3 linked regions of the Luteibacter rhizovicinus DSM 16549 genome follow. The protein of the gene in region 2 interacts with the protein of the main gene of each other region in a pairwise test. Links are inferred from orthologs where the notes say so. Each region holds a gene or a part of one and is shown on either strand. Other genes may lie near its edges.

Region 1 (4,020 bases), 4.2 Mb from region 2 along the record:
CCCAGGAAGACCGACATGGGCAGCAGCGTGGAGAGCAGGTCGACCATCTGCAGGCCGAGCACCTCGAACATCACGCTGGGCTGGATACTGCCATTGGCCACCTTCTGCAGCACCGTGGCAAAGGCGCCGCCCGCGAAGATGACGAGCAGGACCACGGCGGTCGCAATGACACCGTAGGCAAGTTCGCGCAGGAAGTATCGGTCGAGGATGCTGAGCATTTGGTAGAATTGGCGGTTCGTGCCGCGTCAGTCCTGGCCGGCAAACCACAAGTCTAGCCTGTCCGGGCCCCGGCGGGCTTTTGCAGGACAGTTAGCTATGACGGTTCAGTTCAGCCTCGGTTCCAACGCTCCCGAATCCACCACGACCCCGGTCGCGGTGGTCGGTGTCTATGAGAACGGTGTCCTGACCAGCGCCGCCGCGCGGATCGACACCGCCGCCGGCGGGGCGATCAAGCGCCTTGTCGAGGCGGGCGATATCACCGGCAAGGTCGGCAACGTCGTCACCCTGCTGCACCCGGCCGGCGTCGCCGCCGCCCGCGTACTGGTGGTCGGCCTCGGCGCGCAGAAGACCTTCGACGCTGCCCGCTACCAGCGCGTGACCCTGGAAGCCGCGCGCGCCGTGGGCCGGTTGCCGGTAACGGAAGCCGTCAACTGGCTGCCTGAGGTCGAGGTCCCCGGCCGCGATGCCGCCTGGCGCCTGCGCGTCGCGGCCCTGGCCACGGACCATGCCGCCTACCGCTACACCGCCACGGTGAAGCCGCGCGACAAGTCCCTGCCGGAACTGGCCACGATGACCCTGGTCGGCCCGGCCGATGGCGAGGCCGGTCTGGCCGAAGCCCGGGCGATCGCCGAAGGCGTCCGCTATGCGAAGGAACTCGGCAACCTGCCGCCGAACATCTGCAACCCCGACTACATCGCCGACCAGGCCAAGGCTTTCGCCGATGCCCACGAAGGCGTGACCTTCGAGTCCCTCGACCGCGCCGATATGGAGCGCGAGGGTTTCGGCTCGCTGCTGGCCGTGGCCCGCGGCTCGGCCAACGCGCCGCGCCTGGTCATCCTGCAGTGGAACGGCGGCAAGGACGGTGAACGTCCCTACGCCTTCGTCGGCAAGGGCATCACCTTCGACACCGGGGGCATCAGCCTGAAGCCGGGTCCGGGCATGGAGGAGATGAAGTTCGACATGTGCGGCGCCGCCGGCGTGCTCGGTGCCTTCGTCGCGGCCGTGAAGCTCAAGCTGGCGGTCAACCTCGTCTGCGTGGTCCCTGCCGTGGAAAACATGCCGGACGGCGACAGCTACCGTCCCGGCGACGTCCTGACGAGCCTGTCGGGGATCACCATCGAAGTGCTCAACACCGATGCCGAGGGTCGCCTGATCCTTTGCGACGCACTGACCTACACCGGCAAGCGCTTCGATCCGCACACCATGATCGACGCCGCCACCCTGACCGGTGCCTGCGTCGTCGCCCTTGGCAAGCATGCCAGCGGCCTGATGACCAAGGACGAGTCGCTGTCGGCCGAGCTGCTCGCCGCCGGCGAAGCCACGCTGGATCGCGCCTGGCGCCTGCCTCTCTGGGACGACTACCAGAGCCAGCTCGACTCGGGCTTCGCCGACGTGGCAAACCTCGGCGGCAAGTATGCCGGCGCCATCACGGCGGGCTGCTTCCTTTCGCGCTTCACCGAAGGTCGTCGCTGGGCTCACCTCGACATCGCCGGCACGGCGTGGGACGAGGGTCGCAAGGGTATGGCCACGGGTCGTCCGGTGCCCCTGCTGACGCAGTGGCTGCTCGACCGCGTCGCCGCTGGCTGATCCGGCCCGTATGCCTCGCGCCGACTTCTACCTGATCGACAAGCCGCGGTTTCGCGAGGATCCCCTGTTGCTGGTCTGCGAACTGGCCAAGCGCGCCTTCGGAGCCCAGAAGCCGACCCTGATCCTCACCCGCGACTTCGAGCAGGCCGAGGCGATCGACGAATACCTGTGGTCCTTCGACGAGGACAGCTTCATCCCGCACCAACTCGCCGGTGACGACGATGATGCGAACACGGCGGTGCTGATCGTGCCGCCGGGCGTCGAGGTGGCGGACCGGCCGATGGTGATCAACCTCCGCGAGGTTTGTGCACCCGGCCGCTTCGATCGGGTGCTCGAAGTGGTCGCGGCGGATCCGGCGGAGCGCGTGGGTTCGCGTAGCCGCTGGACCGAGTACAAGAAGAACGGCTTCGAGGTGAACAAGCACGATATGTGAGGCCTGCGTCTCGCACAAAAAAATCCCGCCATCTGGCGGGATTTTTTTTTGCCTGGAAGGAGCCGATTCATCGGCGAACCCGCGGCAGCGGGCCAGGGTGCCGCAAGCACCCAATCGCCGATGAATCGGCTCCTACCCAAGGCGCGCTTGGGCTTCAGCCGCCCAGCTTGAGTGCCTGCTCGCGCATGGCCTGGGCCTGCTGGTTCCAGTCGGCGATGCGCTGGCGCTCCTGCGCCACCACCTCGGCCGGTGCGTTCGCGACGAAGTTGGCGTTGCCCAGCTTGGCCTCGCACTTGCGGACTTCGCCTTCCACGCGGGCGATTTCCTTGGCCAGGCGAGCCTTCTCCGCGCCCAGGTCGATCAGGCCTTCCAGCGGAATCAGCACGCGCATGGCGCCGACCACGGCGACGGCCGAGGCCGGCTCATCACCGTTGACCCAGACCGGGCTTTCCACCCGGCCGAGGAAGGCGATCTGCGCGGCGAACTTGCTGGCGCGTCCCCGATCGGCATCATCGCCATCGGCGAACAGCAGCGGAATGACCTTGCCCGGTGCGATGCTCATCTCGGCACGGATGCGGCGCACTCCCGTGAGCACATCCTTGACCCATTCGATCTCGGCCGTGGCCGTGGCGTCGCTTTCGACGTCCGTGGCCTCGGGGTAGGGACGCAGCATGATCGTGTCGCCTTCGATGCCGAGCACCGGGCGCACGTTCTGCCAGATCTCTTCGGTGACGAACGGAACGATCGGATGCAGCGCGCGCAGCAAGGTTTCCAGCACGTGCACGAGTGTGTACCGCGTGGACGCTGCCGCAACCGCGTCGTCACCGTTCAGCGCCGGCTTGGACAGCTCGAGGAACCAGTCGCAGAACTCGTTCCAGGTGAACTCGTACAGCGCCTGCGCGGCGAGGTCGAAGCGATAACCCGCCAGCTGCTCCTTCACCGTGCCCAGCGTGTCATGCAGGCGGGTGAGGATCCAGCGCTCGGCTTCGGTCGTCGGTTTCGTCGGCGCGAGCTTCGCGTCCTCGCCAAGGTTCATCAGCACGAAACGCGAGGCGTTCCAGAGCTTGTTGACGAAGGCCTTGTAGCCGGCTGCGCGCTCGAGATCGAACTTGATGTCGCGACCGTGCGTGGCCAGCGAGGCGAACGTGAAGCGCAGCGCGTCGGCACCGAACGCGGGGATGCCTTCGGCGAATTCCTTGCGCGTCGCTTTCTCGATCTTCTCGGCCATCTTCGGCTGCATCAATCCGCGCGTGCGCTTGGCCAGCAGCTCGTCCAGCGTGATGCCATCGATGAGGTCGAGCGGGTCGAGCACGTTGCCTTTGGACTTCGACATCTTCTGGCCATCCTTGTCGCGGATGAGGCCCGTGACATAGACGTCCTTGAACGGGACTTCGCCGGTGAAGTGGTCGGTCATCATGATCATCCGGGCGACCCAGAAGAAGATGATGTCGAAACCGGTCACCAGGACGTTCGTCGGCAGGTAACGATCGAAGCCGCGCTCGGCCTGCGCCTGCGGATCGGGCCAGCCGAGGGTGGAGTGGCTCCACAGCGACGACGAGAACCAGGTCTCGAGGACATCGAGGTCACGACGCAGTGCACCGGTGTAACCGAGCGCGGCGGCCTTCGCCTTCGCCTCGGTCTCGTCATGCGCGACGACGATGTTGCCGTCGGCGGTGTACCAGGCCGGGATCTGGTGGCCCCAGGTCAGCTGACGGCTGATGCACCAATCCTGGATGTTGGCCAGCCAGTGGCGATAGGTATTGATCCAGTTCTCGGGGACG
Region 2 (4,014 bases):
CGGTCGCACCTTCGATGGCAGCGAGATCGGACGGCGACTCCACGATGCAAAGCACCTGGGCATCGCGACTCGGACTCGCACAGAGCGAACACACCGGTGTTTCGCTGAAATTGCGGCAGCGCGTGCAGTTACCCACGTCGCGCATCGCCGACTCGAGCGCCGCTGCCAGGCGAAGACCACCCTGCCGCTCGCGTTCGAGCAGCTGGAAGGCCATGCGCTGGGCACTTTTCGCACCGACGCCCGGCAGGCAACGCAAGGCATCGATCAGTTCGCCGAGAAGGCGGGAGCCGTTAGTCATCGTGTGACGTGACGTCCGGTCAGAACGGCATCTTGAAGCCGGCGGGCAGGTTCAGCCCGGCGGTGACGCCACCCAGCCGCGAACGGCTGATTTCGGCGATCTTGTTCACCGCGTCGTTCACCGCGGCGGCGACCAGATCCTCGGCCATCTCCGGATCATCGGCGAACGCCTGGCGATCGATGTGCACCGCGCGCACTTCGTGGCCGCCCGACATCGTCACGGAGACCAGACCGCCGCCGGCGGAACCGGTGACTTCCGTCTTGGCGAGTTCATCCTGCGCACGCTTCATATCTTCCTGCATGCGCTGGGCTTGCTGCATCAGCTGACCAATTTGACCTTTCACGTTCCTGGCTCCACGGGTTTGATCGATTGCGGAATGACGCGCGCGTCGAATTCGCGCTTGAGCGTCCGTACAAAGGGGTCGGACTCCATCGAGGCGACCGCGTTGGCCTGCGCGTCGACCTGCGCCTGGGCCCGGCGCTCCGCCGGCGTGCCCAGATTGCCGTGATCGGCAATGAAGCGGATGCGAATGCGACGACCGAGCGCCTGGGAGACCTTTTCTTCCATCTGGCTGGTCAGTGGTTCGACAGCCAGGTGCATGTGCGAGGGCTGCAAGGCCAGCACCATGCCTTCGCCGTCGAGTTCGCGCAGCGAGGAATTCTGCGCCAGCTGACCGATCGGACCGCGCAGGTTGGCGCGCTCGATCACTTCGTGCCAGTCAGGCAAGCCATTGGCACCGAGGACCAGCGGGCCCTGCGGTGCCACCGGTGCCGGCGGCGCAGCGACAGGCGCGGCGACCGGAGGTGCGGCAGGCGCCGGGCGTGACGGGGCCGGTGCAGGCGCCGGGGCGCTCGCGACAGGCGCTGCCGCCGGGGCAGGCGCGCGCGACGGGGCAACAGGCGCAGGCGACGGCGCGGGCATCGCGGCACGGGCCGACGCAGGCGCGACAGCCCGAGGCGCGGACGGCGCGGCGCCCTGCCCGGCTTCCGCCGGACGGAAGGCGAACATGCGCAGCAGCGCCATCTCGAAGCCGATCCGCGCATCCGGCGCGAGCGGGAGTTCCCGGCGACTGGTGGTGGCGATCTGGTAGTAGAGCTGCACGTCTTCGGGTGCGAGGCGGTTGGCGATCTCGGCCAGGCCGGCGTCACCCTCTTCCTCGCGATAGCCGGGAATCAGCTGGATCAACTGGATGCGATGGAGCACGGTGGCGAGATCGTCGAGCACGCCGGCAAAGTCCGGCGAGTACGAGGCGATGCGGTCAGCCTCACCCATGAGTGCCGCGCCGTCGCCAGCGGCGAGTGCCTCGATCACGCCCAGTACCTGTCCGCGCTCGACACTGCCGAGCATGGCGCGTACATCGGCCGCGCGCAGGGCACCGCCGCCGTAGGCAATGGCCTGGTCGAGCAGCGACAGGCCGTCGCGCAGCGAACCGTCCGCGCCATGCGCGAGCTCGCCGATGGCCTCATCGTCGTACTCGATGCCTTCGGCGGCGAGGATATGGCGCATCTGGCCGGAAATCTGCTCCGGCAGCAGGCGCTTGAGGTTGAACTTCAGGCAGCGCGACAGCACCGTCACCGGCAGTTTCTGCGGGTCGGTCGTGGCGAGCAGGAACTTCACATGCGGCGGCGGCTCTTCCAGCGTCTTCAGCAGCGCATTGAACGCCGGCTTGGAGAGCATGTGCACCTCATCGACCAGGTAGACCTTGAAGCGCCCGCGCGACGGCGCGTACTGGGCGTTCTCGATCACCTCGCGGACATCGTCGACACCGGTGTTGCTGGCCGCATCGATCTCGAGGAGGTCGACGAAGCGGCCGGCGTCCACCGCCGTGCAGACGGAGCACTCGCCACAGGGATCGGCCGATTCACCGCGCTCGCAGTTCAGCGACTTGGCGAAGATGCGCGCGATCGTCGTCTTGCCGACGCCGCGGGTGCCGGTGAATAGATAGGCGTGATGCATGCGCCCGGAGTCGAGCGCATTCGTGAGCGCGCGGACCACGTGCTCCTGGCCCACCAGTTCGGCGAACTTGCGCGGGCGCCACTTGCGTGCGAGGACCTGATAGGACATGCGTATTACCTTGGGACGACGGTGGATTGTGCCAAGGACCCGGGACGGGTGAAAGCGCGGCCCGAAAAGCGCGGCCCTCAAAAGGCGATGACCCTGCCAGCCACACCCCGGCACCCGAGTCGTCCGCTACCGTTGCTTCCTTCCGGACCTGGCGGAGTTTACGGACTATCGTCGCGGGGGGACCGACAGGGTCACCATAAAGACGTTTGAAACTGGCGGAGAGAGAGGGATTCGAACCCTCGATACGTTATTAGCGTATACACACTTTCCAGGCGTGCTCCTTCAACCACTCGGACACCTCTCCACTTACATCCTCTTCCCCGGCTTCCTGTCCGGCAAAGAAGCGGAAGGATAACTTCAGCGGTGCGGCGAGACAAGGGCGGAACGACGAAACCGCCTCAACCGGCCGTCGGACGCGGTGGTTCGGGCGCCGGAAGCGGCAGTCGCTCGCCCGGACGGGCGATCCGGTAGCCACGTGAGACCAGCGTTTCGCCGTCGTCGACGCTCCCGTAGTGGTACAGCGCCATACGGGCGCGGACCTCCTCCGGGTATTCGCGCTCGAGATCGTCCACCCCGGTGTGGGACGGGTTGCCGACGACGCCACAATCGTGGGCGATGAGTTCGCCGTGGGCGCCATGCAGCGCCAGCGCCTCGGGCACCGGCCGCGTATCGCCGGTGTAGACGAAGCTGCCACGCAGGGCGAGGCCGTACGAGGTGCCTTGCACGTGGTGGCGGGTCGGGAAGACGTCGAACCACTCACCCTCGTGCCAGAAACCACGCGTGCAGGGGATGAGGTGGAAGGCCTCCCAGTAGTTCACTCCGCCCTCGGCCAGGGCACCCGGGTAGTCGGCCACCCTGCCCTGCAGCCACGGCAGGAGCCCCGCGTGCAGGTAGACCCGCGTGCGACCGCGCAAGGCTTCGTCGAACCACAGACGGAAGAACAACCGCTCCATGCCGGCGACATGGTCCATGTGGACGTGGGTCACGTAGAGCGCCGGCGGCGGGGCGCCGTAAGCCGCCACGTAGCGGTCCAGCGTGTCCGGGCCACAGTCCACCAGGAGCAGGGGCCGGCCGTCGCGCTCGACGACGACGGCGGAGGATCCGAGCTCCACGGCGTGCGCCGCGCCCGTGCCAAGGAAGTGCAGGTTCCAGCTCACCCTTTAAGACTCCGCTCGTAGTGCTCGATCAGGGCCGGCCAGAGCTCGGCGTCGAAGGTGTCGCCGCCGGCATCGCGGGCGCCGATCTTGATCAGCGATCGCTTCAGGCGAGCCAGGTTCGCCAGCCGCCAATGCAGCGACGGTCGGCGAAGGCGGCCGCGATCGAAGTCGATGAGGTAGAGGCCTTGTGGATTGACCAGGATGTTGTGCGCATTGAGATCCGCATGCCAGGCACCCTCACGATGAAAACGGGCGATCAACTCACCCACCTTCCCCGCCAGGGCGACATTGAAGGCGCCATCGTTCAGGCGTTCGGCCAGGGTGGCCGCCTCGGGAATCCGCAAGGTGATCAGGTCCGCCGAGTAACGCAGCCAGTAGCGCACGTAACGTGTGGCCAACGGCGGCGATACCGGCAGACCCCGGCGCTCCAGCTCAGCCAGCAGGCGGAATTCGCGTACGCTGCGGGTGCGACCCCGGCCCGTGAACAGGTAGCGG
Region 3 (5,154 bases), 1.9 Mb from region 2 along the record:
TTTCACGCAGGCGGCCTACTTCCTCGTCGATATTGAATGCCTGCCCGCTGCTGGCGTGGCGAAGCTCTTCGATCTTCGCTTCCAGCTCGGCAATGGGTTGTTCGAAATCGAGGAAGTTGGGATTCATGAAATAGGGTGCATCCGGGCAAGACCGCTGATTATACCTAGTGGCGCCCGGCGCGGTGTGCGCAAGGGTACGGACGACAGAGGATCGGTGTAAGTGATTGAGCGGATTTCTGAAATCCGTGTAGGTCGACCGCCTGATCAGGCGTTGGGCTCGCCCGCGATGCAGCCCTCCATGCTCCAATCGCCTCACCCCCAACCATCAAGGAATGATGATGCGCAAATCCCTCCCCGCCTTCCTGCTCGCGTCCGCTGTCGCCCTGGGTGGCACCGGCACGGCCCTGGCCGGCGATCCCGGGCGGCTTCCGGACCTCCCGGCCTGTGTCCTCGGGCAGGCCTACGATGGCGCCTGCCTCCTGCCCCTGAAGGACGGTCAGTTCACGGACGGCAGCCTGTCGTCCTGGCGTCGCGTCGGTCTGCCGGGTCACGGTGTCGACCCCGACGGCATGACCTATGCGGCCCTGCCGACGGGCAGCGGCATCTCGCAAGCGGTCTACGCCCATACGGGCCAGAATACGGCCGATGCCGTCTATGCCGTGCGCTTTCGCGTCCGCGCCGAGCACGATCAGGCGCAGGTACGCGCCACGCTCTCGATGAGCACCGACCAGGGTGCTGGCAGGGTTGTCCTGGGTCACATCACCAGCACGGCGCAGGCGGAGGAATGGAGCACCGTGGCATTGAGCGTGCAGGGTCGCCCTTACGCCGCCCCGGCACACGTGCTGCTGGAAATCGAGAACGAAGGCGGCGCGCACACGACCGTGCAGGTGGACGACGTCGCGCTCGTCCAGAACACCGACGTGGACGTGCTCTGATCGGAACGGCTTAGTCGGCCGGCCGCACCAGTCGCAACTCGGTGCCCAATACTCCCGGCAAGGCGCGCAGTGTGCGCATCAGGTCGGGCAGGGCACGTACCCGCCAGGCCTCGCCCAGTTCGAAGCTGGCCTGGCCGGTGTCGTTGCGGTAGCCCGAGAGCATCAGCGGCGTGCGGCCGCCGCGATACGCCATGAGGGCCTGACGCAGGTGCTGTGGAAAATCCGGACCGATGCCGTTGAGTCGCAGCGTCAGCAGGCGGCCGAAGTGTTCCATGGCATCGGACAAGGCATAGGCCTTGCGCGCACGCAATTGATACCCGCCGGCGAAGTCGTCGATACGCAGGCCACCCTCGACGACGATGAGGGTGCCCCGCGTAAGCAGGGGTGCCGCCTCGGTGAATACTTCGCGGAAAAAGCTCGTTTCCAGCAGGCCGGTGGCGTCTTCGATCTGTACGAAGGCATCGCTGTCACCGCGCTTGCGCATGCCCACCACCATGCCGGCTACCGTCCACGGCGTTTCCGGGCCACGACGGAAACGGCTGGCGTTTTCATCGTCGTCGTTGCGACGTGGTTTGGGCGGCTGGTAGCGCTGAGGGATCTCGCCGATCGGGCAGCTCGACAACTGGGCGAGCTCGCCCTTCCATGGGTCGGTCGGATGGCCGGACAGGTAATGGCCGAGCGTATCGTGCTCACCCTGCAACAGCTGTTCGAGCGGCCATTCCGGCACGGCGCCGGAGAGTTCGATGATGCTCGGCGTTTCCGCCGCGCCAAAGGCGTTGCCGAAGATATCGACCTGGCCGGAAGCGCGGTTCTTCGCTTCCTGGTCGGCGGCGCGCATCGCTTCGGGCAGGTGCATGACGAGGGTGGCGCGGTTCTCGCCGAGTCCGTCGAGCGCGCCGGACTGTACCAGCGCCTCCATCGTGCGCTTGTTGAGCTTGTTCGAGCCGACGCGCTGGCAGAAGTCGACGAGACCCCGGTACGGGCCCTTCGCCTTGCGCTCGGCGACGATCTCCTCGCAGATGCCCTGGCCCACGCCCTTGATCGCGCCGAGGCCGTAGCGCACGACCTTCGGCTCCACCGCTTCGAACATCCAGTCCGAGGCGTTGACGTCCGGCGGTAGCACCTTGATGCCGATGGTGCGGGTTTCTTCGAGGAAGGTGACCGCCTTCTCGGTGTTGTCCATGTCCGACGAGATCGTCGCGGCCATGAACTCGGCGGGGTAGTGCGCCTTCAGCCAGGCGGTCTGGTAGGACACCAGCGCATAAGCCGCGGCATGCGACTTGTTGAAGCCGTAGCCGGCGAACTTCTCCATGAGGTCGAAGATCGCATCGGCCTTGATCGAATCGATGCCATCCTTCGCCGCGCCTTCGCGGAAGGTGGCGCGATGCTTGACCATCTCCTCGGCTTTTTTCTTACCCATCGCACGGCGCAACAGATCGGCGCCGCCGAGCGTGTAACCGCCGACGATCTGCGCCATCTGCATCACCTGCTCCTGATAGACCATGATGCCGTAGGTCTCTTTCAGGATGGGCTCGACGCGCGGATCCGGATACTCCACCGCTTCGCGGCCATGCTTACGCGCGCAGAAGCTGGGGATCAGGTCCATCGGGCCGGGGCGGTACAGGGCCACCAGGGCGATGATGTCTTCGAAGCGATCGGCCTGGGCATCCTTGAGCATGCCCTGCATGCCGCGCGACTCGAGCTGGAAGACGGCGACGGTCTGCGCCTTCTTCAGCAGGTCGTAGACCTTGGGATCATCCAGCGGCAAGGCTTCGATCACCAGTGCTTCGGTGCCTTCCTTCGCGCGACGCTTGTTGATCGCCTTGACGGCCCAGTCGATGATCGTCAGCGTGCGCAGGCCGAGGAAGTCGAACTTCACCAGGCCGACCGCTTCGACATCGTCCTTGTCGTATTGCGTGACGACGCCTTCGCCGCTCGCTTCGCAGTAGAGCGGCGCGAAGTCGGTCAGCGGCGTGGGAGCGATGACGACGCCGCCTGCGTGCTTGCCGGCATTTCGCGTGAGGCCTTCGAGGCTGAGCGCGAGGTCGATCAGCTGGCGCGGTTCTTCCTCCTGCTCATAGACATCGCAGAATTCCTTGACGATGCGGTCCGGCTCTTTCTTCGACTTCTCGGTGCGGCCGAGCGCGTCGCCCAGTGTGAGGTCGAGAGGGCGGTTCGGAATGAGCTTGGCAAGGCGATCCACCTGGCCGTAGCCCATGCCGAGCACGCGACCGGAGTCGCGAAGCACGGCCTTCGCCGCCATCGAGCCGTAGGTGATGATCTGGCTGACGTGGTCGCGGCCGTATTTGCGCGCGACATAGTCGATCACCTCGTCGCGGCGATCCATGCAGAAGTCGATGTCGAAGTCGGGCATCGACACGCGTTCGGGATTGAGGAAGCGCTCAAACAGCAACTCGAACTGGAGCGGATCCAGATCGGTGATCTTGAGCACCCAGGCGACGAGTGAACCCGCACCGGAACCGCGGCCCGGACCGACCGGAATACCGTTGTCCTTACCCCAGCCGATGAAGTCGGCCACGATCAGGAAGTAGCCGGGAAAGCCCATGCCGATGATGACGTCGACTTCGCGGTCCAGGCGCGCCTGGTAGTCCTCGCGCGTCTTTCCCGCGGCGAGCGGATGCACGGCGAGGCGTTCTTCGAGGCCGGCCTGGGCCTGGGCACGAATGAAGGTGTCGAGCGTGTGGCCTTCGGGCACCGGGAAGTTCGGCAGGAAGTATTCGCCGAAGGTCAGTTCGAGGTTGCAGCGCTTGGCCAGTTCGACCGTGTTCTCGAGGGCTTCGGGAATGTCGGCGAAGAGCGCTTCCATCTCCTCGGCACTCTTGAAGTATTGCTCCTCGCTGTAATCGTGCGGACGCTTCGGATCGGCGAGCACGCGACCCTGGTTGATACAGGTGCGGGCTTCGTGGGATTCGAAACCCTCGCGCTCGAGAAAGCGCACGTCGTTGCTGGCGATGACCGGCAGCTCGTAATCGCCGGCGAGGGCCATGGCGGCACGCACCCAGTCTTCCTCGTGCTGGCGACCGGTACGGGTCAGCTCGAGGTAGAGGCGATCGGGGAACAGGCGGCGCAGCGATTCCAGACGGAGGCCGGCGGCGGGCAGGCCGGCGCCGAGGGCGACACGTGCGAGCTCGCTTTCCCGCCCAACCACGGCAATCAGGCCGCGCACGCTCTCGGGGTGCATCCAGGTAGCGTCGACGAGCGCGCGACCGGTGCCCTGGCCTTCACGCCACGCACGGGAGACCAGGCGCGACAGGTTGAGGTAACCGTCGCGGTCCTGGCACATCAGGGTCAGGCGCCAGGGGCGCGGATCGTCCGGACTCGATACCCAGACGTCGCAGCCGGCGATGGGCTTGATGCCCGCTGCCGTGCACTGCTTGTAGAACTTGACCAGGCCGAAGAGGTTGTTCTCATCGGTCAGTGCGACGGCAGGCATGCCGGTACGCACGCAGGCAGCGACCAGCTGCTTGATGCGGATGGTCGAATCGACCAGCGAGTACTCGCTGTGCAGGTGAAGATGGGCAAAGCGAACAGACATGGGCGGCGCCGGGTGAAGCAGAGGGAAGGCTAACCGGGGTGGGGGTTGTCAGCAAGAATTGACATTGCGGTTACCCCACCCATGGACCCTACCTGTGGGAGCCGCTTTAGCGGCGATCCCGCGGCAGCGGGCCAGATTACTGGCACCTGCTGGCTTCCTCCGATGAGGACCGAGGCCAGCAACCTGAAGGAGGCGCTGCTGCGCAGCGGGTTTATTCATTATTCGCCGATGAATCGGCTCCCACATGTATTTGATTAGCGCATGTGCGCTTCGGGGTGATCGATGAACCACAGCCCGGCGAACAGCTTGGCGTCGATCGAGAAGCCCTCGGCAGCCCGGTCGAACAGCCACTTGCCGGCTTCGGCGCGCGGCACTTCGTGCACGATGATGTTTTCGGTTTCATCGCCGCCGCCCTGGCCGACGCGGACGAGGTCCCAGGCGCGGGCGAAGGCGATCATCTCGGTGCTCATGCCAGCCGACGACGGGCCCTCGTGAATGAACTCGATCTTGCCGCAGGCGTAGCCGGTTTCTTCCTCGAGTTCACGTCGTGCGGCGATCAGCACGTCTTCGTCTTCGGCGTCCGCGAGATCGCCGACAAGGCCGGCGGGCATTTCGATGGTGTTGGCCAGGATCGACACGCGGTACTGCTCGACAAAGACGACC

The links.
Region 1: the proteins of dnaX (region 2) and BJI69_RS02495 interact in binary tests that used the Escherichia coli proteins (3 or more experiments, as listed by UniProt). The link is inferred for Luteibacter rhizovicinus DSM 16549 from one-to-one orthologs.
Region 3: the proteins of dnaX (region 2) and dnaE interact in binary tests that used the Escherichia coli proteins (3 or more experiments, as listed by UniProt). The link is inferred for Luteibacter rhizovicinus DSM 16549 from one-to-one orthologs.

The regions. Positions count from the first base shown.
Region 1 is NZ_CP017480.1:518,457-522,476, reverse strand. Bases 545-3,527 are described here. They hold BJI69_RS02495 (DNA polymerase III subunit chi), read left to right. Parts: upstream 545-1,816; coding sequence 1,817-2,239; downstream 2,240-3,527. Other genes in these bases: BJI69_RS02490 (valine--tRNA ligase), read right to left, coding at 2,394-3,527; BJI69_RS02500 (leucyl aminopeptidase), read left to right, coding at 545-1,806. In the rest of the region: LPS export ABC transporter permease LptF, read right to left, coding at 1-218; more of BJI69_RS02500, read left to right, coding at 316-544; more of BJI69_RS02490, read right to left, coding at 3,528-4,020. UniProt on the Escherichia coli protein: Part of the beta sliding clamp loading complex, which hydrolyzes ATP to load the beta clamp onto primed DNA to form the DNA replication pre-initiation complex.
Region 2 is NZ_CP017480.1:4,729,582-4,733,595, forward strand. The notes cover bases 1-2,977. They hold dnaX (DNA polymerase III subunit gamma/tau), read right to left. Parts: upstream 2,363-2,977; coding sequence 638-2,362; downstream 1-637. Other genes in these bases: recR (recombination mediator RecR), read right to left, coding at 1-298; BJI69_RS21645 (YbaB/EbfC family nucleoid-associated protein), read right to left, coding at 318-641; BJI69_RS21665 (MBL fold metallo-hydrolase), read right to left, coding at 2,761-2,977. Also shown: more of BJI69_RS21665, read right to left, coding at 2,978-3,519; BJI69_RS21670 (3-deoxy-D-manno-octulosonic acid kinase), read right to left, coding at 3,516-4,014. UniProt on the Escherichia coli protein: Part of the beta sliding clamp loading complex, which hydrolyzes ATP to load the beta clamp onto primed DNA to form the DNA replication pre-initiation complex.
Region 3 is NZ_CP017480.1:2,799,623-2,804,776, forward strand. The notes cover bases 746-4,862. They hold dnaE (DNA polymerase III subunit alpha), read right to left. Parts: upstream 4,492-4,862; coding sequence 946-4,491; downstream 746-945. Other genes in these bases: BJI69_RS12685 (hypothetical protein), read left to right, coding at 746-935; BJI69_RS12695 (NUDIX hydrolase), read right to left, coding at 4,746-4,862. Also shown: BJI69_RS12680 (acetyl-CoA carboxylase carboxyltransferase subunit alpha), read right to left, coding at 1-127; more of BJI69_RS12685, read left to right, coding at 339-745; more of BJI69_RS12695, read right to left, coding at 4,863-5,154. UniProt on the Escherichia coli protein: DNA polymerase III is a complex, multichain enzyme responsible for most of the replicative synthesis in bacteria. This DNA polymerase also exhibits 3' to 5' exonuclease activity. The alpha chain is the DNA polymerase catalytic subunit.